2 regions of the Caproicibacter sp. BJN0012 genome follow, and region 1 is predicted to be linked to the other one. Evidence: riboswitches for the same ligand, from Rfam matches in the RefSeq annotation. Region 1 holds a riboswitch; the other holds the start of a gene.
What was found. Region 1 has a riboswitch for thiamine pyrophosphate ahead of VA597_RS00170 (energy-coupled thiamine transporter ThiT). Riboswitches for the same ligand answer to the same signal wherever they lie in the genome.
Positions count from the first base shown of each region.

Region 2: it holds a riboswitch for thiamine pyrophosphate, as region 1 does, so the genes downstream of both, thiD (bifunctional hydroxymethylpyrimidine kinase/phosphomethylpyrimidine kinase) here and VA597_RS00170 (energy-coupled thiamine transporter ThiT) in region 1, are expected to answer to the same signal.

Region 1 is NZ_CP142518.1:24,942-40,304, forward strand. Features, by position in the region: gene VA597_RS00120 (helix-turn-helix domain-containing protein) at 1-148, shown strand, start outside; gene rbr (rubrerythrin) at 277-816, opposite strand; gene ychF (redox-regulated ATPase YchF) at 1,177-2,271, opposite strand; gene VA597_RS00135 (O-methyltransferase) at 2,291-2,923, opposite strand; gene VA597_RS00140 (hypothetical protein) at 3,021-3,224, opposite strand; gene VA597_RS00145 (Tex family protein) at 4,542-6,737, opposite strand; gene VA597_RS00150 (VOC family protein) at 6,878-7,282, shown strand; gene VA597_RS00155 (heparan-alpha-glucosaminide N-acetyltransferase) at 7,270-8,052, opposite strand; gene VA597_RS00160 (thioesterase family protein) at 8,199-8,591, shown strand; gene VA597_RS00165 (HAD-IA family hydrolase) at 8,588-9,247, shown strand; TPP riboswitch at 9,273-9,384, shown strand; gene VA597_RS00170 (energy-coupled thiamine transporter ThiT) at 9,453-10,025, shown strand; gene VA597_RS00175 (hypothetical protein) at 10,076-10,291, opposite strand; gene VA597_RS00180 (ECF transporter S component) at 10,426-10,953, shown strand; gene VA597_RS00185 (class I SAM-dependent methyltransferase) at 10,962-11,558, shown strand; gene VA597_RS00190 (IS30 family transposase) at 12,877-13,842, opposite strand; gene VA597_RS00195 (deoxyribonuclease IV) at 14,343-15,188, shown strand; gene VA597_RS00200 (hypothetical protein) at 15,223-15,363, opposite strand, start outside.
Region 2 is NZ_CP142518.1:1,488,182-1,503,544, forward strand. Features, by position in the region: gene accB (acetyl-CoA carboxylase biotin carboxyl carrier protein) at 1-50, shown strand, start outside; gene VA597_RS07175 (3-hydroxyacyl-ACP dehydratase FabZ family protein) at 113-559, shown strand; gene accC (acetyl-CoA carboxylase biotin carboxylase subunit) at 541-1,881, shown strand; gene accD (acetyl-CoA carboxylase, carboxyltransferase subunit beta) at 1,878-2,759, shown strand; gene VA597_RS07190 (acetyl-CoA carboxylase carboxyltransferase subunit alpha) at 2,746-3,525, shown strand; gene VA597_RS07195 (peptide ABC transporter substrate-binding protein) at 3,608-5,275, opposite strand; gene VA597_RS07200 (ABC transporter ATP-binding protein) at 5,465-6,451, opposite strand; gene VA597_RS07205 (ABC transporter ATP-binding protein) at 6,444-7,457, opposite strand; gene VA597_RS07210 (ABC transporter permease) at 7,454-8,512, opposite strand; gene VA597_RS07215 (ABC transporter permease) at 8,528-9,445, opposite strand; TPP riboswitch at 10,174-10,272, shown strand; gene thiD (bifunctional hydroxymethylpyrimidine kinase/phosphomethylpyrimidine kinase) at 10,514-11,308, shown strand; gene thiC (phosphomethylpyrimidine synthase ThiC) at 11,305-12,618, shown strand; gene thiM (hydroxyethylthiazole kinase) at 12,631-13,449, shown strand; gene thiE (thiamine phosphate synthase) at 13,439-14,065, shown strand; gene VA597_RS07240 (MerR family transcriptional regulator) at 14,142-14,912, opposite strand; gene VA597_RS07245 (hypothetical protein) at 15,059-15,363, opposite strand, start outside.

The DNA of each region.
Region 1 (15,363 bases):
GTCCGAAAAAGTGGGAATCGCAAATGTCAATCTGTCCAAAATGAAAACCGGTAAAATCAGCGCGATCCGTTTTTCAACGCTCAACGCGATTTGCAGGGCTTTGGATTGCCAGCCCGGGGAGATCCTGGAGTATCGGCGGGATGACTAGAGCTTGTTTGTAAATGGAAATAACGTGATTCGGCAAGTTCTCTGAACCCAAAGAACAGCTAAAATAACAAACGGGAAAACGCGTAAATAGCGTTTTCCCATTTGTTATAAACATGTTTAAAATTGCAATCAGTAGTTAACAGCCCTGCGCTCAAAATAAGCCTGGGGATGTTTGCAGGCCGGGCAAACCTTCGGGGCGGTTTTGCCCACATAAACATAACCGCAGTTGCGGCAGACCCATACGGTTTCTTCCGCGCACTGGAACACGAGGTTGTCTTTCAGGTTTGCGGTCAGTTTTGCGTAGCGTTCCTCGTGCGTCTTCTCGATGCCGGCAACCAGGCGCATCGTGGCGGCAATTTCCTTAAAGCCTTCCTCTTCCGCCGTGTCGGCGAAATTTTTGTACATGTCTGTCCATTCATAATGTTCCCCGGCGGCCGCGTCCAGCAGATTGTCCGCGGTCGGCTTGATCCCGCCGCCGTTCAGACACTTGAACCACAGCTTTGCGTGCTCTTTCTCATTGTTCGCGGTCTCCTCAAAAATTCCGGCGATCTGCTCATAGCCTTCCTTTTTTGCCTGAGACGCGTAAAAAGTATATTTGTTTCTTGCCTGTGATTCTCCGGCGAATGCCGCCAGCAGATTTTTTTCGGTTTTGCTTCCTTTGAGTTCCATGTGTATTTCCTCCTAATACTTTAAATTTAACCGGGCGAATCCGGTTCTTTTCTGATGTTGGCATTAGTATATCACGCCGTGAAAGAAAAATCAATACAATAATAGGAATTATTATTAATTTTTATGAAAAATCTTTTCTAGTGGAACCTGCATATTTGCCGCGCGGCCCGCCGTTCAGAGCGCTGTAGAACAATTTCGTTTGGCGGGAACGGAGGCTGAAAACTTTCCGTTCCGCCAAACCGGGTTCGATAATCGTCCAGCCGGGATGCGGCTCCGCCGGTCACGGTACACATTGAAGCGGAACAAAACCACGTCGCTGTCCCGGGCCGTTCGGCCTTTCGCGGCTCCGCCGGTCACGGCTTACACATTGAAGCGGAACAAAACCACGTCGCCGTCCTGCATGACGTATTCTTTTCCTTCACTTCTTACCAGTCCTTTTTCCTTTGCGGCGGCCATCGATCCGCAGGAGATCAGGGTGTCGTAGGAGACGACCTCGGCGCGGATGAAGCCGCGTTCAAAATCCGTATGGATTTTCCCGGCAGCCTGCGGAGCCAGGGTTCCCTTTTTGATCGTCCACGCGCGCACCTCCGGCTCTCCGGCGGTCAGAAAGGAGATAAGCCCCAACAGGGCGTAGCAGGCGCGGATGAGGCGGTCCAGGCCGGATTCGGACAGTCCCATGTCGGAGAGGAACAGCTCTTTTTCCTCCGGCTCCATGCCGCTGATCTGCGCTTCGGTTTCGGCGCAGATCGGCAGAACGCCCGCGTGCTCGTTTTCGGCGTGCTCCTTTACGACTTTGAAATACGGGTTCTGCTCGATTCCATCGGAAAAATCGCCCTCGCTCATGTTCGCGGCGTAGATGGTCTGCTTGTTGGAAAGCAGCGAAACAGAGGCGAGCAGCGCGGCCTCGTCCTCCGTGCACTCCACGGTCCGGGCGGCTTTCCCCTCGTTCAGAACGCCCTTGACCCTGCGGAAGAAGTCCAGCTCCGCCTGGTATTTTTTGTCGGCCTTGATCATTTTCTGCGTGCGCTCGATGCGCCGGTCCAGCACCTCAAGGTCGGAGAGGATCAGCTCCGTGTTGATGGTTTCGATGTCGCGTTTCGGGTCGATGCCGCCGTCCACATGGACGATATCGTCGTCCTCAAAGCAGCGCACCACATGGACGATGGCGTCGCATTCGCGGATATTTGCGAGGAATTTATTGCCGAGCCCTTCGCCTTTGGACGCCCCGCGAACCAATCCGGCGATGTCCACGAATTCGATGGTGGCGGGCGTGTATTTTTTCGGGTGGTACAGTTCGGCCAGCTTATCCAGCCGCTTGTCCGGAACGGCGACCACGCCGACGTTTGGCTCGATGGTGCAGAACGGATAGTTCGCGGCCTGTGCGCCCGCGTTCGTAATCGCGTTGAACAGCGTGCTTTTGCCGACGTTCGGCAGTCCGACGATTCCCAGTTTCATTGTGTATCCTCTCTCTTTTTCAGTCTTTTTTCACGGCGCAGATCAGGCCGTCCCCAATCGGCAGCAGCGTGCTGACAAGCTCCGGCGAGGCCGCGACCTGCCGGTCGAACTTCTCCATGGGAGCGACAAGATCCTGCCATTTTTCATCGAGGTCCATCGCGGGGAACAGCGCGTCGTCAGCGAGAAAAATGCCGCCCGGCGCCAGGACCCGGATGCACTCCGGCAACAGGCGGGAATACAGGCGTTTGTCCGCGTCCTGGAACACAAGGTCGAACGAGCCGGAGCCCAGCGCCGGAAGCAGGTAGAGCGCGTCGCCCTCCCGGACCGCGGCGACGGAATCGACTCCCGCCCGGCGAAAGTTTTCCCGCGCCTGTGCCGCGGCCTTCGGATCGTTTTCCAGCGTGATGATCCTGCCGCCGTATTCCCGCGCGGCCAGCGCCATATTTGTTGCGGAATACCCGATGCTCGTGCCGATTTCCAGAATCCGCTTCGGCTTCTTCATGGCCAGAACCAGCCGGAGAAAACGCGCGACGTCATCATCCACCACGGGAATAAAATCCTTCCATTCCGTCAGCCGGACGAATTCGTCTTTTGTCAGCGTCTCTTTCCGCCGGTAAAGGGATTCGATGAATTCACCTGCTTTTTCATCCATAATCCTGTCCCCTCTTTTCAACCATATTATAAAGCCTTGTGGAAAAAATCGCAACGTGCGGCGGTACCTTTTGTCCTCGGGCCGGACAGGGACGCACTTATGCGCTCGGGCCGCACAGGCCCTTCCTTTCGGCTCCGTCCGAAAGGAGGCAAAGTTCGCACGGGGGGCAGCGTACCGCTGCATCTACGCTTTCCTTTCCCGGAGCGGCGAAAAACAGGGAAGCAACAATGCTTTTTAAGCCGTGCATGCCGTAGGCGCGTCCGGACCGGATGGTCCCCCTGACCCCCCCAGGAGCCGTCAAGAAGTTTTTTCTGTTCTTCTAACAACAGCTTTTCATTGACGACGGGGGCTGAAAAGCTGAAGCCACAGGGTATTTACCTAAAAGCCGAAAATTTTCAGAAAATTACCTTTTCGCACGTAGCTAATAACTTGGAACGTCCAATGGGAAACTCTGGCTTAATAACAAAACTGTTCTTCATGACAGGTGCCGGGGGGCGTCGGGGGGGGACGTTTAGGTGCCCCTCCCGTTGGGAAGTTGAAGTTCCCCCCGACTCAGGCTTTGCGTACTTTCGTCTGATTACGAAAGTACGGGCCCGCGCGGCCGGAGCGCAAAAGAGAAAATAAGAAGAAATAACAGGTTAAGGGGAACCGGGCCTCAGGCCCGCAGAAATCCGGCCTGAGGACAGAAAGATAAATTAAGATGAATTTTGGGTTAGGGGCATTGGCCAAAAAATTTATAAACAAATATTAAAGAAAGATTTTTAGTTGAATTTTGGTAAATTAAGGATTATAATAGGACTTGTAAGGCACAATAAAAAGTGCAAAGCAGGGACAGGGTGCTGACACACCCCGCCCCCTGCATATGGAACGAGGGTCCATACACAGCGGTTTTTACCGCGCATTTGCAGGTATATTATACCTCTTTCCCCTTGTTTTGTACAGAGGGGGGGAAAGCCGGGGACGAAAAAACGGACCTGCTTTTCACGCGCGCCGGTGTATGGAATGAAAATTTCCGTACCGGTGCTTTTTTGTGCCCTGCAGGCAGCGTGCCGCTGCATCTTCAGCCTGCCGGACAGAACAGCGAAAATTCGCAGCTCGGTTTGGCAGGACGGTTCCGGGACTCTCCCGATGGAACATTGCGCATTTTCAAACCCCGGCTCCCAAAGCGTTGGGAGCCGCAGGCGCGAAAGACACTGTGTGTCCGGGCCGAAGGGAGCGGCGGCACGCCGCCGGGTTTCCTGTTTCCGGCCGGGGGCGGGGAGTGCAGAGCAGAACGCGTGAAAAGGAATTTACATTTTAAAGGCCGGTTAAAGGCCGGTCTTCCGCTTTGCCGAAGCCCCTGACGGGGAACGGTCCGGCGGGGGAAGACGGCGCGCACCATGCCGGTGCATTACAGTGTATGTGAGGAAGTTTACTTGATTCCCCGGTCCATCCCATGGCCCGCCCTCCGGAAAACAGGGGCCGCAGACCAAAGGCCGCGCGAATGCCGATGCATCCGCGCGGCCTGATTTTATTCCCATTTATCCGGTCGTGCCCACGGTGGACACACAGCGTCTTTCGCGGCTCCGCCGTCCACGCCTTTCGCCTTCGGGAATTTCTTCCCGCTGTCCCGCCTGTCTCAGCCGACCGATTCACCGTTTGCTGACCGGCGGGCCGTAGTCCGCGGCGACTCGCCGCCGCGCATGGTCAGGGAGATGCGCTGCTTTTTCACGTCGACCGACAGCACCCATACCTTGACGATATCCCCGACCTTCAGCACCTCCGAGGGATGCTTGATGAACCGGTCGCAGATCTGGGAAACGTGAACCAGCCCGTCCTGATGCACGCCGATGTCGATAAACGCGCCGAAGTCGATCACGTTGCGCACCGTCCCGGTCAGTTCCATGCCGGGTTTCAGATCCTCCAGCTTCATCACGTCGGTGCGGAGCAGAGGCTTCGGCAGCTCGTCGCGCGGGTCGCGGCCCGGGCGCTGCAGCTCCGCCACGATGTCGAGCAGCGTCGGCACGCCCACGCCGGTTTCGGCAGCGGCCTTTTCCCGGCCAATCCGCTCCACCTTTTCCGTGAGGCCGGGGAAACTGCCGCGCCTGATTTCCGCCGCGCTGTAGTCGCACAGCTTCAAAAGCGCCTTTGCCGCCGCGTAGGACTCCGGGTGCACGGCGGTGTGGTCGAGAAGGTCCTCGCTTTCCGGTACGCGCAGGAATCCGGCGCACTGCTCGAACGCCTTCGGGCCGAGCTTCGGCACTTTGAGCAGCTCTTTCCTGCTGCGGAACGCGCCGTTTTCCTCGCGGTACCCCACGATGTTTTTCGAAACCGCGGGCGTGATTCCGGCGATGTGTTCGAGGAGCGACGGGGAGGCCGTGTTCAGGTCGGCCCCGACCGAGTTGACGCAGTCCTCCACCACGCCGGAAAGCGCGGAATCCAGCATCTTTTTCGGCATGTCATGCTGGTACTGCCCCACGCCGACCGCCTTCGGGTCGATTTTGACCAGCTCCGCCAGCGGGTCCTGGAGCCGCCGCGCGATCGAGACCGCGCTGCGCAGCGTCACGTCGAACTCCGGGAATTCCTGCGCCGCCAGCTTGCTCGCCGAATACACCGACGCGCCCGCCTCGCTGACCACCATGTAGGAAACGCCCGCGTCCAGCTCGCGGATCACCCCGGCGGCGAATTCCTCCGTCTCGTGGGACGCGGTGCCGTTCCCGATCGCGATGACCTCCACATGATGTTTTAAGATCATCCGCCGCACGGTTTCCTTCGCCTCCTCCACCTTCGCCTGCGAGTGGGTCGGGTAGATTACCCCGGTGTCGAGCACGCGCCCGGTCGCGTCCACCACGGCGACCTTGCAGCCCGTGCGGTACCCCGGGTCGAGACCCATCGCGACCTTGCCGCGCACCGGCGGCTGCAGGAACAGCTGGCGCAGGTTGACCGCGAACACCCTGACCGCGGACTCGTCCGCCGCCTCCGTCAGGGAGTTCCGGATCTCCCGCTCGATGGACGGGAAGATCAGCCGGTCGTAGGCGTCTTCGCACGCGGCGCGGACCGCGCGGGCGCAGGGCGTGTCCCCCCTGACGCACTCGGAAAAGACGATGGACAGCCCCCGCGCCCGTTCCAGCTCGACGGACAGTTTCAGAAAGCCTTCCTTTTCCCCCCGGTCGGCTGCCAGCACGCGGTGCCCCGCGATTTTATTCACCGGCTCATGAAAATCATAATACGGCGCGTAAACGCTGTCTTCCTCCGGCTTTGCCGCCTTTGAAACCAAAATGCCGTGGGCCGACGCGACCACGCGCAGCCGGCGGCGGATCTCCGCGTTGTCGGAAACGCGCTCCGCGAGAATGTCGAGCGCGCCCGCAAGCGCGTCCTCCGGCGTTTCGACCCCTTTTTCGGGATTCACATAGGATTGGGCGAGAAGGACCGGTTCGCCCGGCCCCTGCTTTCCGATCTGTTCCGCGAGCGGCTCCAGCCCCTTTTCCTTCGCCACGGAGGCGCGCGTTTTGCGCTTGGGTCGGAACGGGCGGTAAATATCCTCGATCTCCGCCAGCGTCTCCGCCTTTTGCAGCTCCGCCGTCACTTCCGGGGTCAGAAGGCCCGTTTCCTCAATCAGCGTTTTGACTTCCTCCCGGCGCTTTTCCAGCGAGCGCAGGTAGTCGAGGCGCTCCGCGATCTCGCGCAGAACCTGGTCGTCCAGCGAGCCGTGCGCCTCCTTGCGGTAGCGCGCGATGAACGGAATCGTGTTTCCGGCGTCGATCAGCTCGACGACGTTTTTCACCTGCCATTCCTGTAAGTTGAACCGGCGGGTCAGTTCGGTGATCGGATCCATGGGAATCCCTCCAAAAATCATGAAATAGCCGTTCTTTTCGGACAGTGAATATGGTAAAATATAGAAAATCGATTTTCCCGCGCGGCGCCGGAAATCCGTCTTTGCGGGCACACGGCGGGAAAAAACGGAGGAGTCTGAGTATGACCATTACCCACGCGGCAATTTACACTCTGAACCTGGAAAGACTGAAAGACTTCTACTGCCGGTGGTTCGGCGGCGAGGCCGGGCCGGCGTATGAAAACCCTGAGAAAGGCTTTTCCTCCCGCTTTGTCCGTTTCGGGCAGGGCGCGGCGCTGGAACTGATGCACCGCACACACCTGAAAGAATCCGTGCGCGGCGAGTTTACCGCGGGCTACGCGCACCTCGCGTTTTCCGCCGAATCGGAAGAAGCGGTGGAAAATCTGACAAAAAAGATGCGGGCAGGCGGCGTTCCCGTGGTGAGCGGCCCCAGGCATACCGGCGACGGCTGCTTTGAAAGCTGCGTGCTGGACCCGGACGGAAACCGGGTGGAGATCACGGCGGAGCCCAAGGTTCAGGAAAAATAGGACGCGGCCTGTTTGAGCAGCAGGCACAGCCCGTAGATGACCGGCTGGTGGAACAGGTACAGCACAAGCGCGTGGCGCCCGAACCAGGAGAGAACGGGGACCTGCGAGCGGTAGGCGATTTCCGGGAATCTGCCCGCCCCGGCCAGCTTGCCGACAAAGGTCCCCGCCGCGAAAACGAAAATCCACGGCAGCATGGGGAAATAATCGGAGCTTTCAAAGCCGGGGCCGGGGAAGCCGAGCGGCGCGAGCCAGGCGGAAGCGTAGAGTCCCTCCGGCAGCGGTATGCCGAGGCCCCGGCCGCAGCCCAGGGTTCCGTACGGAACGCCGCGCGTCAGGAAATAAAGGGCAAAGCAGACGAGGACCGGGACCCACGAAAACCGGAAGCGGTCGGCATAAGGCTTGAGAAGGCCGAACAGGATCATGCACACCGCGAGGAAATGCAGCACGCCGAACGTGATGACGTCCTCCGGCAAAAAAATCCAGGTGACCAGCGTCACGCCGAGCGCGACGGCCAGCAGCTTTGTCCCGCGCGCTAAATTGGAATGCGTCAGGTTGGAGGCGATGCCGGAGATAAACAGGAACATCCCGGCGAAAAAGGGTTCCGCGGGCATGAAGAACCGGAAAAAATAAATCCCGACGTCGTTTCCGAACAGATACCCGAACGTGTAAAAGCCGTGGTAAAACACCATGCAGAACACGGCGAAACCGCGGAGCTCGTCCATTAAATAAATCCTGCCGCGCCCGTTCGGCGCGGCGCTTTTTTCCGGCATTTGGCCGCCTCCCCGTCTTAAAATTGAACCCGTGAAAAGGATGAAATCTTCCGCTGGATATGTTATAATGGCAGCGGAGACGGCCCGGAACAAGAGGCCGTGCGAAAGAATCGTATTATTATATCATGCATCAGGAGGGAATTACAATGCCGGACACCCGATTGACAAAGGAATTCACCGTTTCTCAGGAAATGCTCGCCTCGCGCATGGGCAGCGGGCTTCTGCCCGTATTGGCAACGCCGATTGTCGCGGCCTTTTTCGAAAACACGGCGATGGAGATCGCCGCGGGGTATCTCTCGGACGGCGAAACGACCGTCGGCTCGAAAATCACCGTGGAGCATCTGGCTCCGACGGCGCCTGGCTGCAAGGTCACGGTGACCGCCGAACTGGAAGAGCATGAAAAAAGGACGTTCCGGTTCCGTCTGGAAGCGCGCGACAACGCGGGAGTCGTCGCGACGGGGACGCATGTGCGCGTCAGCGTGGCGGGCGAGCGGTTTATGAAGAAGGCGGAAGAGCGGAAAAACACGGTGGCTCAATGAGCCTTCGCTGTGATCTGATCCTGTTCGACCTGGACGGCACACTGACGGACTCCGGGCCGGGGATCACCAACGGGCTGAGGGAAGCGTTCCGGCATGTCGGCTGGCCGGTCCCCGGGCCGCAGGTGCTGCGCCGGTTCATCGGTCCTCCGCTCCTCAACATGCTGAAGGAACTTTTTCCCCGGATGACGGAAAAGACGACCGCCGAGCTGATCGGCGACTACCGCAGATACTACGCGGAGCGGGGCGCCTTTGAAAACGAGGTATACCCCGGCATTTTCGATCTTCTGGACGAGCTGCGGCTGGGCGGGGCAAAGCTGGCGGTCGTGACCTCGAAGCCCGCGACCCCGACAAAGCGAATCCTGGATTATTTCGGCCTTTCGCCGCATTTTGATTATGTCTCGGCGGAGAGCGACTCCGACCGCGGCAGCGGCAAGGAGTTTCTGATCCGCCCCGCGCTGGAGCACTTCGGCGTTCCCGCGTCCCGCGCCGTCATGATCGGCGACACGAAATACGACGCGGCGGGCGCGCGCAGGGCGGGCACGAACTTTGTCGGGGTCCTGTACGGATTCGGCACGCGGGAGGAAATGGAGCGCGAGGGCGGGGAGCATTTTTCCAGAACGGTGGAAGACCTGCGCGGATTTCTGATTGACAAATAGCGGTTCCTGTTGTATGATGATTTTGAAAATTGAAAAGGGGTGCTGGGTATTTCCCGGCTGAGAGCAGGCGAAGCGACGCCTGAAACCCATAACCTGATCTGGATAATGCCAGCGTAGGAAAACGAAAATCACGCTCCGCGCAGGCCGCGGGGCGTTTTTTTGTTCTCCATAGCGGAATTCCGGACAAAATGGAGGGACAAAAGCAATGACAAATGAAAAGAGCAATTCCGGCATGAACGCCGCCAACCTGCGGCTGGTGGAAAGCGCGATCATGCTGGCGCTTGCAACGGTGCTGAGCCTGATCAAGGTGTACCAGATGCCGCTGGGCGGGTCGGTGACGCTGTGCAGCATGCTGCCGGTGCTGCTGATCGGCTACAAATACGGGTTCAAATGGGGGGTCCTTACGGGATTTACCTACGGCGTGATCCAGCTCCTGCTGGACGTCGCGGCGGTGATGTCCTGGGGCCTGACTCCCGTCGCGGTGGCGGCGTCGTTCGCATTCGACTACCTTCTCGCGTTCACCTGCCTGGGCCTTGCGGGCATCTACGGCAAGAGCTTCCCGAAATTCGTCGCGGGGATGTTCACGGCGGTCTTCCTGCGGTTTTTGAGCCATGTGATCTCCGGCGTGACGGCCTACGCCTCCTGGCTGCCGGACGAATGGCACGGCCACCTGTGGCTTTATTCCATCGCCTACAACGGCTCGTACGTTCTTCCCGACTTCGCCGTCTGCCTTGTGGTCGGCGCGCTGCTCTACAAGCCGCTCAGGCGTTTCCTCTGAGCGGCGTGCCGCCGCTCTCTTCAGCCTACCCCTGAAAACGGAGCAATTTTTCAGTTTTTCCGGGTAGGACTGTTCCGGGAATCTCCCGGCGGCGGGACGGAGGTTGGCAACTCTCCAAAACCAAAGCCGGGAACGCCGCAGGCGGGAAAGACGCTGTGCGTCCGCCGCAGGCGCGTCCCGACCGGAGGTCCGCCGCAGGCAAGAAAGACGCTGTGCGTCTTGACATTCTTCGCCTGCTGGGATAAAATAAAAACAAAGAAAGCCACGAAGGCTTTCGCCCATCGGTAAAATTTCAGTAAAATTTCATAATTGCAATCATAATGAAACCATGAAGGGAAACCGTATGAAACGGTCTTTTCACGGTTTCATTTTTTATTTTATCAGGAAAGAGTTGTGAATCATGAAAAAATCAATGACGGTAAACCTCACCGGCGCGGCGCTCTGCATCGCCCTCGGCCTGATTCTGCCGGTTCTGTTCCACATGGTGGGGGCCGGTTCGGTCTTTCTTCCCATGCACATTCCGGTTCTGCTCTGCGGCCTGCTGTTCGGCTGGCAGTACGGCGCCGTCTGCGGTTTGATCGTGCCGCTGCTTTCCTCCCTGCTGACCGGGATGCCGCCCATTTTCCCGACGGCGGCCGCCATGATGCTGGAGCTTTGCGCCTACGGCCTTCTGACCGGTCTGTTTTACAGAAAGATGCGCTGGAACGTGTACCCCGCATTAATCTGCGCCATGCTGGGCGGAAGAGTGGTTTCCGGCGCCGCGAACGCGGTTTTCCTGGGAATGGCGGATAAGCCCTACGGATTCGCCGCCTTCCTTTCCGCTTCGTTCGTGCAGGCCGTTCCGGGAATCATCATCCAGATCGTCTTTATCCCCGTGATCGTTCTGGCTCTGGAAAAGGCGAGCGTATTTAGAAGGGAAAGGGCTTAGTCGAATTGATGGAGACAGCATCTCAGACCGGGGAAATCAGGGAATTTTTCGACCGCTGCGCGGAGACATGGGACTGCCTGGACCGCGGCAGACCGGAAAAGATCGCGGCGATCGTGACATTGTCCGGAGTAAAAGAGGGCTCCCGCGTGGCGGATATCGCCTGCGGGACGGGGGTCCTGTTTCCTGAAATCCTGTCCAGGAATCCCGCGTTTCTTCTTGGAACGGACCTTTCGGAGAAAATGATCGGCCGGGCGCGCGCAAAGTTTTCCGACGGGCGGCTGCGCACGGTGGCCTCGGACTGCTTCGAGCTCCGCGAATCGGGGTTCGACACCATTCTGATTTACAACGCGTACCCCCATTTCCCCGACAAAAAGCGGCTCGCGGAAAAGATGGCCTCCATGCTGAGGAAGGGCGGAAGGCTGATGATCGCGCACGGAACGGGCCGGGCTGCCATCAACGGCCGCCACAACGGAAAGATGACCGGCCGCATTTCCTGGGAACTGCGGTCCGCGGAAGAAGAAGCCGCGGAATTTTCCGGGCTGTTTCAAATCGATATGACGGCAGACACGGAGGAAATCTATTTCTTTTCCGGTTTCAGAAAATAAAAGCGGCGAGTCGCCGCAGACTACGGCCCGCCGGTCAGCAAACGGTGAATCGGTCGGCTGAGACAGGCGGGACAGCGGGAAGAAACTCCCGTCGGCGTGCCGCCGCACCTACAGCCCGCCGGTCGGAACGGCAAAAAGCCGTTCGCTTTGTTTAGCGGGACGGAGGTTAGATACTCCCGAAAGCGAAAGGCGGCGAGTCGCCGCGGACTACGGCCCGCCGGTCAGCAAACGGTGAATCGGTCGGCTGAGACAGGCGGGACAGCGGGAAGAAACTCCCGTCGGCGTGCCGCCGCACCTACAGCCCGCCGGTCGGAACGGCAAAAAGCCGTTCGCTTTGTTTAGCGGGACGGAGGTTAGATACTCCCGAAAGCGAAAGGCGGCGAGTCGCCGCGGACTACGGCCCGCCGGTCAGCACACAGAAGAAGGCGGGCTGAGACAGGCGGGACGGAGATAAGAATCTCCCGAAGGCGAAAAGCGTGGACGGCGGAGCCGCGAAAGACACTGTGCGTCCTTGTCTGCCAAAAGGCAAATATTTTCATTTTGTATTATAATTGAGGAATACAACGGATTGTTAATAAAAATCGGGAACGGAGCGCCATCAGGTAAGGCGCTCCGTTCCCTGTTTTGCCGGCGGAATCTCTCTCACTGCGCCGGGATGGTCGGGTTTTCTTCTGTCCACATTCTTCTCTTCACACTTACCGGAATTCCGTCGGCGGGCGGCGTGACGCCGCGCAGCCGCCGAGGGGTTCAGCCTCGGCCGGGCGCGGCAATCGCCGCCCGCAAGGCAACAAAAAGCGCCGGTACGGAATTTGTCATTCCATACACCGGCGCGCGCGCAATCAGGTCAGGGGATCATCCTTCCCCCCTCTGTACAAAAACAGAAAAAGGAAGTATAATAGGTCCTGCAATGCGCGGTGAATTCCGTGGTATATGGAGGGTGGTTCTCCGTATGCAGGAGGCGGGTGCTCGTAACACCTTGCCTCTGCATTGCGTTTTTTATTTACCTTGCGATTCTATTATAATCCTTAATTTACCAAATTTCAACAGGTAATATTTGATTTGATATTTTATCGGTTTTTGAGTGCTTGGCGCCCGGGCCTCTTAACCCCAATTTTTTCTATTCTATCTTTTTGTCCTCAGGCCGGATTCCTGTGGGCCTATGGCCCGGTTCCCCTTAACCTTATTTTTTCTTTGGCCGGGGCGCGGGTGGCGATTATATGTTTGCCTTTAGCAAGTGCCTCTTAACCCAAAATTTCTTCTATTTTCTTTTTCTGTCCTCAGGCCGGACAGGCCCTTCCTTTCGGCTCCGGGTGAATTGTCAAGTGAAGTGCAACAGATAAGAAGAAATGACTTCAGCAGGAGTTTTCCAATTCAAACATTTACGCGGGCGGTCGTTGAGACGCTCCATGACAAATGCCACGGCTTCTGGGGTAAGTTCTGTAAAACGGGTTCCTCTGGGGAAAAACTGACGAATCAATCCGTTCGTATTTTCCACAGTTGGCTTCTGCCACGGAGAGGCTGGGCGAGTGTAATAATACAACGCTTCAAAGCGGCTCTCAAATTCACGGTGGCAGTTGAATTCGATCCCTCGATCCGACGTTACCGTGCGGAGCGGAACCTTTCCGCCTTCAAAGAAGAACTCAAAGCCCCGCATGACTTCTTCCCGTCTGATGTTGCGCAGGACGGCCAGGCAGCAGTATCGACTTTTTCGGTCGGTCACATTCAGCAAATAAACGCGTTTTGCTTGTCCGAACACGATCGTGTCAGCTTCCCAGTCTCCAAGTCTCTTTCTGCGTAGAACTTCTTTGCTTCTCTCCCGGATTTCCCGCGCCCCGGCCTTGTACCCACGAGTTTCTCCATGCTGACGGCCATAGTGACGCAGTTTCATCGTAAGTTGTACGGAACGTGGCAGCAAGTCCGCGCGTAGCGACCGATATATGCTGCTGTGCGAGATTTTCATGTCCCGGTCATCCGGATAGTCTAACCGGATTCTTCCGGCAATTTGTTCGGGCGACCATGACAATTCAAGCTTTTCGGATATGTAAGCTGTCAGACGTGGGTTTTGATACAGCCTCTTCCGGCGGCATTCCATTCGCCGTTCAAGGTACCGGGCCCGTGCCGGAACGCTAAGATATTTTTGTCCCGAACGGTTCCTCTTGATCTCCCGGCTGATTGTGCCCGGATCCCTTTGCAACCTGCGTGCAAGCTGCCTCATACTGATCCCGTTATTCCACAATTGGGCTATCAATGCGCGCTCTTTTGGTGTAAGATGGTGGTAGTCCATAAAAAGCCTCTCCTTCAGTGGTGTCTTTTCAACTCCTACTGTATCATGGATTTGGCTTTTTGTGGACTCTTTCTACCCTCCTGTTGCACTTGCTATTTTAATTCACCCTTGAACGAAAGGAGGGGCCTGCGCGGCCTGAGCGCAAGAGTAGAAGTAAGAAGAAATTAGGGTTAAGAGCCACCGAGCCTCAGGTCCGCAAAAGATCAGCCCGCGCGGCCTGAGCGCAAAGAAGAAAATAAGAAGAAATAAAAGGTTAAGAGCCACCGAGCCTCAGGCCCGCAAAAGATCAGCCCGCGGCCCGAGCGCAAGAGTAGAAGTAAGAAGAAATTAGGGTTAAGAGCCACCGAGCCTCAGGTCCGCAAAAGATCGGCCCGCGCGGCCCGAGCGCAAAGAAGGCTGAAGTCGTGACCGCCGTAGGCGCAAAAGACGCTGCGCGTCCGGCCTGAGCACAAAAAGAAAAAGGACCTTTGTCCCATATGATTCAGATAAGGAGAAAACAAATGCTGAAAATCGGCTGCCACCTTTCGGCGGCGAAAGGATACGCCTCGATGTGCCGCGACGCGCTCTCGATCGGCGCGAACACGTTCCAGTTCTTTACGCGCAACCCGCGCGGAGGCAGAGCCCGCGCGCTCGACCCGAAAGATGAAAATCAGTTCCTTCAGCTGATGCGGGAAAACAACATCGGTCCGGTCGTCGCGCACGCGCCGTACACCATGAACGTCTGCTCCGCCGACGAAAAGGTCCGCGCGTTCGGGTGTTCGGTGCTGGCGGACGATCTGGCGCGCATGGAGCGCCTACCCGGCAACTGCTATAATCTTCACCCCGGCAGCCACGGCGGGCAGGGCGCGGAGGAGGGTATCCGGATGATCGCCGGCGCGCTCAACGAAATTCTAACGCCGGAAATGCATACCACGGTTCTTCTTGAAACCATGGCCGGCAAGGGGAGCGAGGTCGGCCGCAGTTTCGAGGAACTGAGGGCGATTCTCGACCGGGTGGAGTGTTCGGAGCGGATCGGCGTTTGCCTCGACACCTGCCATATATTCGACGCGGGGTACGACATCGTCGGCGACCCGGACGGCGTGCTGGGGGAATTCGACCGCGCCGTCGGCCTTTCCCGGCTGCGGGCCGTTCATCTGAACGACAGCAAAAATCCCATCGGCAGCCGCAAGGACCGGCACGAGCGGATCGGCGAGGGGCGGATCGGCTTCGACGCCCTGCTCCGCTTCGCCCGCCATCCCGCCGTGCGGGATCTTCCGCTGATCCTGGAAACGCCGAACGACCTTTCAGGCCACGGAAGGGAAATCGCGGCAATTTCGGCGGCATGGAAAACCTCCGGAAATCCGTAAGGCAGCCGGGCCTGTTCCTGAATGGCATAAAAGACTAAGAAAGGCGGTATGCGGACCAAAAGGAATCTGTCAGCGTAAAGGCCACGCTCATCCCGTCCGAATTGTAGTAGAGGCTGACCACGTCCCCCTTTGTCAGGGAAACAACTCCGGTAAGGGTGACGGCGCTGCTCCCCAG
Region 2 (15,363 bases), 1.5 Mb from region 1:
AGAACGGCGATGTTGTCGAGTACGGGCAGACGCTCTTCCAATTTGCATAACCGGCGGGTTGGAAAAAATTTCACAGGAGAAAATTCAGCCGCGAGGCGGAACGGAGGATCCTATGAATCGTGATGAATTGATGAAGATAATGCCGCACAGACCGCCGATGCTCCTGATTGACGAAGCGGAAAAGGGTGCGGACGGCAAGGCGCACGGGGTCTATACGGTTCGGGGAGACGAGTGGTTCTTGCAGGGGCATTTCCCGGGAATGCCGATCGTTCCCGGCGTGATCCAGTGTGAGATGCTGGCGCAGACCTGCTGTGTTCTGATTGACGATTCGTCCGGGCCAGTGACCCCGATGTTTGCGGGAATCGACAAAGCCCGGTTCAGAGGCAGTATCCTGCCGGGGGACCGGATTGAAATGGTCTGTGAAATTGTCAGGAAAAAGGGCCCGTTCTTTTTTGCGAAAGGGTCCGGCTTCGTAAACGGAAAGCTCTGCGTCAGCGGGGAATTCTCGTTTGCCTTGGTCAGGACGGGGGGAGAGTCATCTTGTTTTCCAAAATCCTGATTGCGAACCGCGGCGAGATCGCCGTTCGGGTAATCCGTGCCTGCCGGGAGATGGGGATCTCCACCGTTGCGGTTTATTCGGAAGCCGACCGGGATGCGCTGCACGTCAGTCTTGCGGATGAATGCTACTGCATCGGCCCGGCGCGCGCGAAAGACAGCTATCTGAACATGAGCGCCATCCTGTCCGCCGCCGCCGTAAGCGGGGCGCAGGCGATCCATCCGGGCTACGGGCTTTTGTCGGAAAACGCGGAGTTTGCGCGGCTGTGCGCAAAATGCGGCGTTTCGTTCATCGGTCCCTCTCCGGAAGTCCTTTCTAAAATGGGCGACAAGGATGAGGCAAAACGCACCATGAAAGCCGCGTCGGTTCCCGTGATCCCAGGCTCCGGGCTGGTGGAAAATCCGGACGGCGCGAAACTGGCCGCCGCTGAGATCGGATATCCCTTGCTTGTGAAGGCACGCGCCGGGGGCGGCGGGCGCGGGATCCGGCTGATCCGGGCTGAAAAGGAACTCGACCGCGCTTTGTCCCAGGCCTCTGAAGAGGCGGAAAGCGCGTTCGGGGACGGCGGGATGTATCTGGAAAAATACATGACCGGCGTCAAACATATTGAAATGCAGGTCCTGTGCGATACGCTCGGAAATATTGTCTGCCTTGGGGAACGGGACTGCTCCATGCAGAGAAAAAACCAGAAGGTACTGGAGGAAAGCCCGTCTCCGGCGGTTTCATCGCAGCAAAGGGAGGAGCTTTCCAAGCTGTGCGAACGCGCCATGCGCGCGGTCGGCTACACCGGCGCAGGAACGGTTGAATTCCTGATGGACCGGGACGGCCGCTTTTATTTTATGGAGATGAACACGCGCCTTCAGGTGGAACACCCTGTTACCGAAATGGTGACGGGAATCGATCTGGTCAAATGGCAGATCCGGATTGCCTCCGGACTCCCTCTGGATTTTACGTCCAAGGATATCCCGCTGTGCGGCCACGCGATCGAGTGCCGGATCAACGCGGAAAATCCCAAAGAGAATTTCCGCCCCGGGTGTGGAAAAATCACGCTGCTTCACATTCCGGGAGGTCCGTCTGTCCGGTTTGACACCGCTCTGTATCCGGACTATGTGGTCACGCCTTTTTATGATTCCATGATCGGCAAGCTGATTGTCCAGGCGAAGACGCGGGAAGAGGCCGTGCGCAAGATGCAGGCCGCCCTGTGCGAACTGGTGGTCGAAGGGGTGGACCAGAACGTGGAATTCCTTCTGGAGCTGTTGCAGGAGGACGCCTTTCAGTCCGGACGATACACCACATCCACTCTGACCGAACGGGGGAGACTATGATTCACAGAGGAATTTTCAAGCGTCCGAGAAACGGGCTGGAGGGAGAGATCGAACGGGACAGAACCCCGGGACCGTCCGTCCCGGAAAATATGTGCGTGACCTGCCCGTCCTGCCGGAAGCTTCTGTTTCGGGACGCGCTTGCGGAGAACAGCTATGTTTGCCCGCGCTGCGGCTGGCACTTTCGGATCGTTGCGCGCCGGCGGATTGCCCTGATTTCAGACGAGGGCACATTCTGTGAGCAAAACGCTGATGTTGCCTCCCAAAATCCACTGGGCTTTCCGGGATACGACGAAAAATTGGAACAGGCGCGTCACCCGGAGGCGAACAAAGATGAGGTTGTCTGCGGCACCTGCCGGATCGGCGGATTCCCCTGCTGCGTTTTTGCGATGGAGCCTTCCTTTATGATGGGAAGCATGGGGACGGCGGTTGGTGAAAAGATCACCCGGCTGTTCGAGTATGCGCTGAAGCGCCGGCTTCCCGTCGTCGGTTTCACCGTTTCCGGAGGAGCCCGGATGCAGGAAGGGATTCTTGCTTTGATGCAGATGGCGAAGACCAGCGGGGCGGTTCGGCGGCATAGCGACGCCGGACTTCTTTATATTGCGGTTTTGACCAATCCGACAACGGGCGGCGTGACCGCCAGCTTCGCGATGGAGGCCGATATTATTCTGGCGGAACCCGGAGCACTGATCGGTTTCGCCGGGCCGCGCGTGATCGAGCAGACGATTCGGCAGAAGCTGCCGCAGGGATTCCAGCGCGCGGAGTTTCTGCTGGAAAAGGGCTTTGTCGATCAGATATCCAATCGCAAGACGCAAAAACGGCTGCTTGCCAGGCTGCTGGAATTCCACGCGGGAGGCGCGAATACGGATGAATGCCTATGAAAAATTGCTTGCGGCCAGAGCGGACGGCCGCGCGACCGCCAAGGATTACATTGGGAGGTTGTTTTATAATTTCACCGAGATGCATGGCGACCGGCGGTTCGGGGATGATCCCGCGGTGATCGCCGGGATCGGAATGCTCGGAAGAATTCCGGTTACGGTGATCGGCATTGAAAAAGGGCACGGCACGAAGGAAAGGGTCGCCCGGAATTTTGGCTCGGCGCATCCGGAAGGGTATCGGAAGGCTTTGCGCCAGATGCGGCTTGCGGAAAAGTTCGGACGCCCCGTCGTCTGTTTTGTGGATACCTCCGGGGCATACTGCGGGATCGGCGCGGAGGAACGAGGCCAGGGCCAGGCGATTGCGGAGAATCTGACGGAACTGATGGGCCTTAGGGTCCCCGTGATTTCCATCCTGATCGGAGAGGGAGGCAGCGGAGGTGCCCTGGCCCTGGCGGTTGCCGATGAGGTCTGGATGCTGGAAAACGCCGTGTATTCGGTGATTTCACCGGAAGGGTGCGCGAGCATTTTATGGAAGGATCCCGCACGGGTGAGGGACGCGGCGGAATATCTGAAAATAACGGCCCAGGATTTGCTGGCTCTGCATGTGATCGACCGGATCGTACCGGAGGGACTTGGTTTTTCCAAGACCTGTGCCTTTTTAAAAATACAGCTGATTCGGACTCTGACTCACAGCCGGGAACTTGGCGCGGAAGAGCTTCTGAATCTCAGATATGAAAGATTTCGAAAAATCGGAAACTTTGAAAATTAAATTGAGACCGGCGTGGCAAGGCCGAAAAAAGGCCCCGAAGATCATCTCGATCGTTCGGGGCCTTTTTTATATCGATGTTATTTCAGCTTTTCGCGGCAACTTTCGCGTATGCGAAAATTTTGTCGCCGAGCGGTGTGACCACTACGTTTGAAATATTTGTATTCAACAGATACGGATCGGTGTAGAAATAGATCGGGCATGCCGGCATGTCGTCCATCAGAATTTTTTCCGCGTCGTGCATCGACTGCATGCGGACCGTCTGGTCGCCGGTGGCTTTCGCTTTGGCAATCAGAGCGTCATAATCCTTGTTGGACCAGTGTGGATCATTGTTGCCGGAGTTTGTCATAAACAGGTCCAAATAGGAAATCGGGTCGTTGTAATCTGCAATCCATCCGTCGCGGGCAACGTCGTAATTGCCCTTCTGGCGGTTATCGATGAAAACCGCAAATTCCTGGGATGCGAGGGTGCAGTTGATGCCCAGCTCTTCTTTCCACATATTCTGAAGTGCTTCGGCGATGGCCTTATGGCCGCTGTTGGTGTTGAAAGAATATTCGAAAGTCGGGAACCCCTTGCCGTCCGGATATCCGGCTTCGGAAAGGAGCTGTTTGGCTTCCGCGACATTTTTATCGTAATCGTCGTCCTTTACGGAGTAATAGCTGCCCCCCACGTCGCGGAACTGTTTGGTTGTATCGGCATCGCTGACGCCGGTAGAGACAAACGCGTCCGCCGGGATCTGGCCGGCCTTTGTAATATTTTTTATAATATAATTGCGGTCGACTACAAGTGTGAGCGCTTTGCGGACCTTCGGATTGTCGAACGGAGCTTTCTTGCAGTTAAAGGCGACATAGTAGGTTGCAAGCTGATCGATGCTGTGATAATCTTTCGTGGCGGCCCATTTATCCTGCTCTTCCACAGGGTAAGAGTCGGCGAATTGCAGCTCGCCGTTCTGGTAAGCGGCCTGAATCGCGGAGTCGTCGTCCATCAGCATGAATTTGATCTGATTGACCGTTACGGCGTCCTTGTTGTAATAAGTGTCGCTTTTCTGGTCGATGATGCTTTCCTTGTGGTTCCAGGCCGTCATCTTATAGGGGCCGTTGCCGATATAAGTTTTGGGGTCCTGTGTCCACTTGTCGTTCCCATCGACAACATCTTTGCGGAGCGGGTAGAACATCGGGCGTGACAGCAGCTGCAGGAAATAGGCACAGGGAGCGTTCAGCTTGATCACGAGGGTCTTGTCATCTTTCGCGGTGACGCCAAGGCTGGTGACATCCTTGTTCTTGCTCGTGTAAATATCAGTGGCGTTCACAACCGGGTCCATCATATAGCTGTATTCGGAAGCGGTCTTGGGGTCGACCAGACGCTGCCATGCATAAACAAAGTCCTGGGCGGTGACGGCCTTGCCGTCAGACCATTTAATGTCGTCTCGCAGCGTGGCGGTGTAGGTCAGACCGTCGTCGCTCGCTTTGATGTCCTTTGCCTGGCCGTTGACGATTTTTCCGCTTTCATCCAGTTTAGTCAGACCTTCAAAAACGTGCTGAATGTAAATACCGCCGTCAACCGCGGTATTCAGCGCGGGATCCATGGAATCCGGCTCCGAGCCTACATGGACGCTCAGGGATGTGTTAGACTGTGCGGCCGAACCTGCGCCGGACGATGCCTGTGACGACGTCGATGCGGAACCGCCGCATCCGGTGAATGCCGTTGCGATCATGGCTGCGGCAAGCACCGAAGACAATAACTTTTTTGTCATAAACTTTCCCTCCAAATGAAAATATTTGCATTTATTCGAGGCCTTGGTCTGCTGACTGACGCAATTCCGAAGTAAAATCACGCATTGCAGAAACACAAAATGACCATGTCTGCTGTATTCCGAACCTTATTTTACGCTGCAAAGCACAATTTTAGCCGAAATGCGCAATGTTTTTCATGGAATCAAGGCCTAATGCACTTCAACTTTTCTAATTTCCTCAATTCTGTGACAAGCGGCAAAATGCCCCGGTTCATATTCCCGCATCTCAGGAACCTCTTCGGCACATTTCGGCACCGCATAGGGGCACCGGGTGCGAAAACGGCAGCCTGTGGGCGGATGAAGAGGACTGGGCACATCGCCCTCCAGAACAATTCTTTTTTTCTTCCGGCTGGCTTTTGGGTCCGGGACCGGAATTGCGGAAAGCAGGCTCTGTGTATAAGGATGAAGCGGCCTTGCGTACAGCGTTTCACTGTTTGCAAGCTCGACCAGTTTGCCAAGATACATCACGCCGATCCGGTTGCTGATATGTTTGACTACGGCAAGATCGTGCGCGATGAAAAGATAAGTCAGACCCAGCTCCTGCTGAAGGTCTTCAAACATATTGATCACCTGCGCCTGAATCGAAACGTCCAAAGCGGAAATCGGTTCGTCGCAGACAATAAATTCCGGGTTGACGGCAAGCGCGCGCGCAATGCCGATCCTTTGGCGCTGCCCGCCGGAAAATTCGTGCGGATAGCGGTTCGCATGCTCGCTGTTCAGTCCAACCCGATTTAAAAGAGAAAGAATTTTGTCCTTGCGCTCCGCCTTTGACGAGGCAAGCCCGTGAATGTCGATCGCCTCTCCGACGATGTCGCCCACCGTCATTCTGGAATCGAGAGACGCGTAGGGGTCCTGAAAAACAATCTGCATTTTTTTGCGGTAAGGTTTAAAATCGACTTTTGTCACATCGGCGCCGTCATAAAAGATCTTTCCGCCGGTCGGCTCATAAAGCCTAAGAATCGTACGGCCGGTCGTGGTTTTTCCGCATCCGCTTTCCCCCACCAGCCCGAAGGTCTCGCCGCGATTGATATAAAAGCTGACATCGTCGACCGCCTGGACAAAACCTTTTTTAAACATGCCTGTTTTCACCGGAAAATACTGTTTGAGGTGCTGGACCTCCAATAATTTTTCACTCATTGACGGCCGCTCCTTCCTGCTTTTCAAACTGTTCCTTTTGGTTCAGCCAACAGGCGCTTTTATGTGTTTCGGAGATCTGCGTGAATTCCGGCATCCTTTTTAGGCATATTTTCATGCAGGATTCGCACCTTGGCGCGAACGGGCATCCTGCCGGGGGATTCAGAAGATCGACCGGAGTGCCCTCGATCGGGACCAGGCGCTCATGGGAGGATTCGTTGATTTTAGGAATGGAACGAAGCAGCCCTTTTGTGTAGCAGTGCTTTGGATTATAAAAAATTTCATCCGTCGTGCCGATTTCGACGATCTTTCCGGCGTACATCACCGCGATGCGGTCGCAGACATCGGAAACGACGCCAAGGTCATGCGTGATCAGCATGACGGACATATTGATTTTTTGTTTTAATTCCACCATCAGTTCCATAATCTGGGCCTGAATGGTCACGTCGAGCGCCGTGGTCGGTTCGTCGGCGATCAGCAGCTTCGGTTCGCAGGCCAGGGCCATCGCAATCATGACGCGCTGGCGCATTCCGCCGGAAAACTCATGCGGATACTGCGTCAGACGTTTTTCGGGTTCGTTCACGCCGACCAGATTCAGCAGTTCAATCGCCCTTTGCTTACGTTCTTCGCGATTTTTATCGGTGTGAAGTTTGAGCATTTCGGTCAGCTGATTCCCGATGGTGAAAACGGGATTCAGGGAAGTCATGGGATCCTGAAAGATAATGCTGACTTCTTTTCCCCGGATTTTCCGGAATTCCTTTTCGGAGAGCTTCTCGATCTGATGGCCGTTGAAATTCACGGTTCCGCCGACAATTTTGCCCGGCCGGTCGACCAGTCCCGTCAGGGTATAGGCGGAAACGCTTTTTCCGCTTCCGGATTCCCCGACAATGCCGAGGACCTCCCCGTAATCCAGCGTGTAAGAAACGCCGTTGACCGCCTTCACTTCTCCGGCAGGGGTAAAAAAGGACACTCTCAAATCGTTGATGTCAAGCAAATGTTTCTGGTTCATTTTTTATTCTCCTTCAGCTTTGGATCAAACGCATCCCGTAAACCGTCTCCAAACAGATTGAAGGAGAGAATGATAATGCTGATGGCAACGGATGGAGCGACGAGCAGATAAGTATAGGATTCGATTCCGCCCAGCGCGTCGGAGGCGAGGGAACCAAGGCTGGCCATCGGCGACATCACGCCAAGGCCGAGAAAGCTCAGAAACGCTTCCGTGAAAATCGCCCTCGGAATTTCCAGCGTGGTGGTGACGATCAGGACGCTGATGCAGTTCGGAATCAGGTGCTTTGAAATAATCCGTTTGCTGGAAGCGCCGAGTGCGCGCGCGGCCGTGACAAATTCCTGTCCTTTGAGCGACATGACCTGTCCGCGGACAATTCTTGCCATGTTGACCCAGTACAGCAGACTGAATGTGATAAAAATGCTGACCATCGGGACACCGAGGCTTTGCAGCCAGGACAGCGATGGATGCGTGTCGAAAAGTTTTGTCAGGGGTTCCTTCAGGGTGACCTGAAGCAGAATGATCGTCAGCATATCCGGGATGGAATAGATGATGTCCACGATCCTCATCATGACGAGGTCGACCACGCCGCCGAAATATCCGGAGATCGCGCCGTAAATCGTTCCGATCAAAAGGACCAGAATGCTGGCGATGATGCCGACCAGAAGGGAAACCCTGGTCCCCATCATCAGACGGATCACCATGTCGCGTCCGTGCATGTCCGTGCCGAGAATGTGGGGGAAGACACTGCCGCCGGCCTGTATGGTTTTCATTTCTTTCTGAGAATACTGCATCGGGTGCAGAAATTCACTGCCGCGAATCTGCTGGTCATAAGTATATGGATAAAAATTAGGCATGACAAAGGCAAAGACCATGACTAAGACGATCACGACAAAAGCCGTCATTGCTATTTTGTTGTGAAGAAGCCGACTGAGAGCGTCCCTCCAAAAGGTGGTGCTTTCCCTCATGACGACAAGCTGCTGCTTTTCCTCCTCGTCCGCGGGCAGAAAATCGTCCGTTCTTAATTGAAGAGTAAACGGGTTCTTGAATGCTTCCATTTCCATTATCCTCCCTTACTGCAATGAGATCCGCGGATCGATCAGTTTATAACAGAGATCAACAACCAGGTTCATCACTACAATCAGGACGGCTAGGAATATGGTTGTGCTCATAACCAAAGGATAATCGCGCGCCGTGATGCACAGGATAAACTCACGGCCGAGGCCCGGAATGTTAAAGATGCTTTCAACCACGAAGCTTCCGGTGACTGTGTAGGCAAGCAAAGGCCCAAGGTAGGTAATGACGGGTAAAATGGCGTTGCGCAGAGCGTGCTTATACAGCAGCACAAGCCTTCCGACCCCCTTGGATTTGGCTGTCCGGATGTAATCCTGATCAAGGGCGTCGAGCATGCCGGAACGCATCAGCCGGGTGATGTAGGACATCGGGTAGAAAGCCAGCGTGACGCACGGCAGAATGTAGGCGGAGAAGGAGCGCAGCCCGAACGTAGGCAGCCATTTCAGCTTCACGCCGAATATGATCATTAAAAATGTCGCCATCACAAAGCTTGGGACCGCGATTCCCAGGGTTGAAACAACCATTAGGGCGCGGTCTGTAAAGCGTCCCCGGTTCAAGGCGGAAACGGACCCCATGATGACTCCCAGAATCAATGCAAGCAAAATGGAGATTCCGCCAAGCCTGGCGGACACCGGAAATGCCGTGAGAATAATGTCGTTGGCGGAGCGGCCTTTCTGTTTCAAGGAATCCCCAAGGTCGCCCTTCAGCAGATTTCCCATATAGGTCAGATATTGCTGCGGCAACGGTTTGTCGAGGCCGTATTTCGCATTTAATGCGGTTAAAGTCTCTTTCGGTATATTCTTTTCGCTTAAGAACGGGCCGCCGGGAATCAGATTCATCAGCGTAAAAGTGATGATGGATATGAAGAAAATTGTCAGTATGGCATAACCGGTTCTTTTTATGGCAAATGCTCCCAAAAAAATATCCCCCTTTTTCCTTCTATTTATTAGAAACGGCAGGTACATTCCTCGTTGAATGCGCCTGCCGCTCAATAAATCTTCATGCTAGAATATTACTGTATGACTTATAAATATTCATTGCTGGAATTTTTATAATTTTGCACCGAAAAACCCGCTACGTGAATTAACCGAGCGTTTCACATGCATTATGTAATTGCCAATCACTCCGTTTATCATGGGAACTGGCGCATTAAGTCACGATAGGCAAGGCATCTTATTTTTATCTTCGATCAATGTATGGAAACGCCGATCTGCTGAAACCCATACCGCTATGCTTCTTTACGGAGAGATAAATTCCTCCCCGGAACCTTTACCACTTCCCATGGCTTATTTCAGTTCGTCTTTTTGCTGGTATCGTCCGAAAGCATGATGAAAGTTAAAAAATAACTGATGCTGAACTCTCACATGAATTTAAATAAAAGTATAGTTGAACATTTTATAATTGTCAAGGCCAAATTTGTGCCCGCGCCATGCCCCTTCCGGCTGTGCTTTGAATAATTTTAATGGAAATGGAAGAATATTCATTGGATTGTAGACACCTCAATAAATTCCGGCGGATGGGCTGTTGCCATGGAGGGTGGTGAAAGCGGGAAATGGCCGAGGAATTCTGTTCAATGGCGGGGATTTGCAGTTGCATAATTTTTAATCCGGCATGATTGACAGAAAACCTGAAAAAAGATATAATAACAGAAAACGGGGGGAACTCGCTCGAGTTGAGAAGGTAAAACCTGACCCTTTGAACCTGTCGGTTAATACCGAAGTAGGGAACGTGCATTGAGTTTTCGATTGGCGTTCGCCTGTTTTTGGCGGACGCCTTTTTAACTGAATATCGCGGGGGGACTCAAATCGAGTTGAGAAGGTAAAACCTGACCCTTTGAACCTGTCAGTCAACGCTGTCGTAGGGAGCAAAGATGAATCAGCCCGCCGCATGTCCGGCGGGTATTTTTTTGCCGTTTGAAACCCCGTTTTTATGGAGAAAGGAGAGTTTGGATTCAGCGCATTATATATAGAAAGAGGGGACGATATATCAAAAATCTTCTGACGATCGCGGGTTCCGACTGCAGCGGCGGGGCAGGGATTCAGGCGGACCTGAAAACCTTTGCCGCGCACGGCGCTTACGGCATGAGCGTGATCGTTTCCGTTGTGGCGGAAAACACCTCCCGCGTCCTTTCCGTCTGCGATCTCGAACCGTCCGTGATCGGGGACCAGCTCGACGCCGTGTTTGAGGATATCCGGGTGGACGGCGTAAAGATCGGAATGCTGTCCGGTTCGGCGCAGATGCGGGCGGTTGCGCGAAAGCTCCGGCAGTACGGGCCGCCCGGCGTGGTGCTTGACCCCGTGATGGTGGCCAAGGGAGGCTGTGCCCTGATGCATCCGAATGCGCTGCAGACATTGAGGGAAGAACTGCTTCCTCTCTCGTATGTTCTGACGCCGAATCTGCCGGAAGCGGAAGCGTTGACGGGAATCAAAATCGAGACTTTGGACGGCCGGAAGCGGGCTGCCGAGAGGCTGCGCCGGATGGGAGCCGAAAACGTCCTGCTCAAGGGCGGGCATCTCTCCGGCGACGCGGAAGACCTGCTGTTTGACGGAAACGAGTTTACCATATTTACTCACGAGAGAATCGAAACGGATAATACACACGGGACAGGATGCACGCTTTCCTCCGCCATTGCCGCGAACCTTGCGGAAGGGATGTCCGTGCCCGAAGCGGCGCGCGCCGCGAAGGAGTATGTGACCGCGGCGATTGAACATGCTCTGCCGGTGGGGAAGGGGCACGGCCCGACCAATCACTTTTATTTTATGAAAGGAATCAGACGATGAAGAATGTTCAGACTCAGATGGAAGCCGCGAAAAAGGGCGTTGTTACAAAAGAGCTGAGAGCGGTCGCCGCCAAAGAGGGGATGGAGCCGGAAAAGCTCCTTGCGCTGGTCGCGGCGGGCCACGCGGTGATCCCGGCGAACGCCGGCCACACGGCGCTTTCCCCGGAAGGGGTCGGCGAGGGCCTCGCGACGAAGATCAATGTGAACCTCGGCGTTTCCGGCGACTGCAAAGATTATGGGACAGAGCTTCAAAAAGCGGAGCTTGCGGCCCGGTTCGGCGCGCACGCGATCATGGATCTGAGCAATTATGGCAAAACCCGTGAGTTTCGGCAGAGGCTGATCGCCGAGTCTCCCGCGATGATCGGAACGGTCCCCGTGTACGACGCGGTCGGTTATCTGGAAAAGGACCTGCTGGAGATCACCGCCCGGGATTTTCTGAAAGTTGTTGAGGCGCACGCCAGAGAGGGCGTGGATTTTATGACGGTCCACGCCGGGATGAACCGCCGGGCGGTCGAAGCGTTCCGCCGGCAGGGGAGGAAAATGAACATCGTGTCCCGCGGCGGCTCGCTGCTGTTCGCGTGGATGGAGATGACCGGGAATGAAAATCCGTTTTTCGAACATTACGACGAACTGCTTGACATTCTGCGCGAATACGACGTGACAATCTCTCTCGGCGACGCCCTCAGGCCCGGCTGCCTGGACGACAGCACCGACGCCGGCCAGATCGCCGAGCTGATCGAGATCGGGGATCTGACCGAGCGCGCCTGGAAGAAGGACGTCCAGGTTCTGGTGGAGGGACCGGGACATATGGCGATGAATGAAATTGCTGCCAACATGGCGCTGGAGAAGCGCCTGTGCCACGGCGCGCCGTTTTACGTTTTGGGCCCTCTGGTGACGGACATTGCCCCCGGCTACGACCACATCACCGCGGCCGTCGGCGGAGCGATCGCAGCGGCGTCGGGCGCGGATTTCCTGTGCTATGTCACTCCGGCGGAGCACCTTCGCCTGCCGGACCTGGACGACGTGAAGGAGGGGATCGTCGCAAGCCTGATCGCGGCGCACGCGGCGGACCTTGCGAAAGGGATCCCGCACGCGCGTGAGCGCGACAGCAGGATGGCGCAGGCCCGCAGGAACATGGACTGGGACGAGATCTTCCGGCTCGCGATCGACGGAGAAAAGGCGCGGCGGTATTTTGAAAGCACGCCGCCCGCCGACCGCCACACCTGCTCCATGTGCGGAAAAATGTGCGCCGTCCGGACGACCAACCTGATCCTCGAAGGGAAAAAGGTTACGTTCTGTTCTGAAAAGTAAGGAGGAAAAGCATTGAATCAAATCACAAAGGATGCGGCGGAGGTCCTCTCGGAGGTCCGCCGGAAGTCCCCGCTGGTCCACAATATTACCAACTATGTCACGGTGAACGACTGCGCCAACGCGCTGCTGGCATTTGGGGCTTCTCCGATCATGGCGGACGACATCGGGGAGGCGGCGGACATCGCTTCCATTTCATCGGCTTTGGTGCTCAACATCGGCACGCTGAACCGGCGCACCGTTGAATCCATGCTTGCCGCCGGCGCGAAAGCGAATGAGCTCGGAATTCCCGTCGTGCTCGATCCGGTCGGGGCCGGCGCCTCCGCTCTGAGAAACCGGGCCGTGCGGGAGCTTCTGAAACGGATTCGGATGACCGTCCTGCGGGGCAACCTCTCCGAACTGTCCTTCCTCGCGGGGATCCGGTCCGCGACCAAGGGCGTGGACGCGTCCGAGGCCGACAGCGGGAACGACGCCGTCTCGGTCGCCGTTTCGGTTGCGGAGCAATACGGCTGCGCCGCGGCGGTCACCGGGGCGGTGGACGTCCTGTCCGACGGAGAGCGGACGGTAAAGATCCGCAATGGACACCCGATGCTTTCCAGCGTAACGGGAACCGGCTGCATGACCTCCGCCCTGGCGGGAGCCTGCGCCGCCGTGAGCCACGACCCGCTTGCCGCGGCGGCGGCCGCGGTCGCCGCCATGGGCATTGCCGGGGAGCTCGCCTATGAAGCCGCCGGAAGCGCCGGGACGGGCGGCTTCCACATCGCGGTGATCGACGCTCTGAGCCGTCTGGACCCGGCGCTGTTTGAAAAGAGGGCGAAGCTCGATGAAGCCTGAGATCGACTATACCCTGTACTTATGCACGGACCGACGCCTCATGAGCGCCGATACGCTGGAGGAGGCGGTGGAACAGGCGATCCGGGGAGGCTGCACGCTGGTCCAGCTTCGGGAGAAAGACTGCTCCTCCCTTGATTTTTATCGCACGGCGCTCGGCGTCAAACGGATCACGGACCGCTGCGGAATCCCGCTCATCATCAACGACCGGGCGGATATCGCGCTCGCCGTTGGAGCGGCCGGCGTCCACGCGGGCCAGAGCGATCTGCCCTGCGCGGCGCTCCGTGCCATGCTGGGAGACGACAGGGTGATCGGGATTTCAGCCGCGACCGTGGAGGAAGCCGTCCGGGCGCAGCGGGACGGCGCGGACTACATTGGCGTGGGGGCAATGTTCGCGACGGGAACAAAGACGGACGCCGGGCTGGTGTCGATGGAAACGCTCGCGGAAATCCGTCGCGCCGCCGCGATCCCGATCGTGGTGATCGGCGGGATCGGCCCGCAGAACGCCGGGCGGTTCCGCGGCACGGGAATCGACGGCCTCGCGGTGATTTCCGCGATCCTGACGAAACCCGACATTGCCGCCGCCGCGAGGGAACTGCGCGCGCAGTTCCGTCCCTGAAATCATTTTTGGCGGTGTTGCGCTTTGAAAAAATTAGGAGCTTCCTCCCGCATCATGCGCGAGAAAGCTCCTTTTGTCAGTTGTTCTTTTGGCGGTCCGTGTAAATCTTTACCGTGTCCCGCAGAAATTTTGCCAGCCCCGGCCGCATCCGGTCGTAATAAGCGGTGAACCGGGGATCGTCCACATACATCTGCGCCAGCGCCGCGTGGGCTTCCGGCGTGTAGGTCTCCCAGGTGAAGGAAAGCCATTCGCGGTGCAGGGCGGCGGCCTTCTGGGCAGTCTCTCCGGCCGGGTCGCCCGTCTGAAACGCTTCGAGAAGCGTTTCGTTAAGCGACCGCTCAATGTCCTGGAACCGTCCGTATTCCTGTTGGGTCATTCCGAGAAGTTTGCGGCTGCTCCGTTCGACGGCCTTGGTGCCGTACTTTTTGCGGATTTCCTTACCGTAGCGCCGTTCGTTCTGTTTTACCAGATTTTCTTTGAATCCTTCGAATTTTTCGCTGTCGGTCATGGATGATTCTCCTTTCTCGCAGGCGAGCGTTTTTTCCACATTGCGGATCAAAAGATCGAGGCGGGCCCGCTGCCGAAGGAGAAGCTCGCGATGGCGGCGGAGCGCTTCGGCGGCGCTGAATCCGGGTGAATCGAGAATTTTCCCGATTTCCTTCAGGCCGACGCCCAGTTCCCGGTAGAAAAGGATCTGCTGCAGACGGCCCACTTGGGCGCCGCCGTAGATCCGGTATCCGGAAGGACTCAGCCGTGCCGGTTTCAGCAGGCCGGTTTCGTCGTAATACCGGAGAGTGCGCGTGCTGATGCCGGAGAGTTTCGCCAGCTTTTGGATCGTATATTCCATCCTCGCTTCCTCCTTTCAAACAGATCCTATCGCTTGACGCCGCGTGAATGTCAATCCCCTTTTTGAAAAATTTTAAATAATTCGAGTCGATTTCTAATACGAAATATTTGCCGGACTTGTCAAACCGTGTCGTTTCGGGTATAGTATTAGCATGACAGATGAAAACGGACCAGTCCGCCGCCTTTTGCGGTCGTCCGGAACCATTTGTTCAAGTCGATTTCCTTTTTCATCCCCTCGTCCAGGATCTCAGCGATAGCGGCGTTCCCGTCGGCTTCGTATTCCAGGGAGACCACGGTGACCCAGTGCCATGAATCCAAAATTTTTTCCTCTCCACAGTCCAGGTTCAAAAAGGCGACTGGCGTGTCGGCGGACAGCGCCGAATGCAGAAACAGGAGAAGCTGCCCAAAGTCCGGGCGGGAGCAGCGGAAACCCGGGATTTCAAACGGTTCCG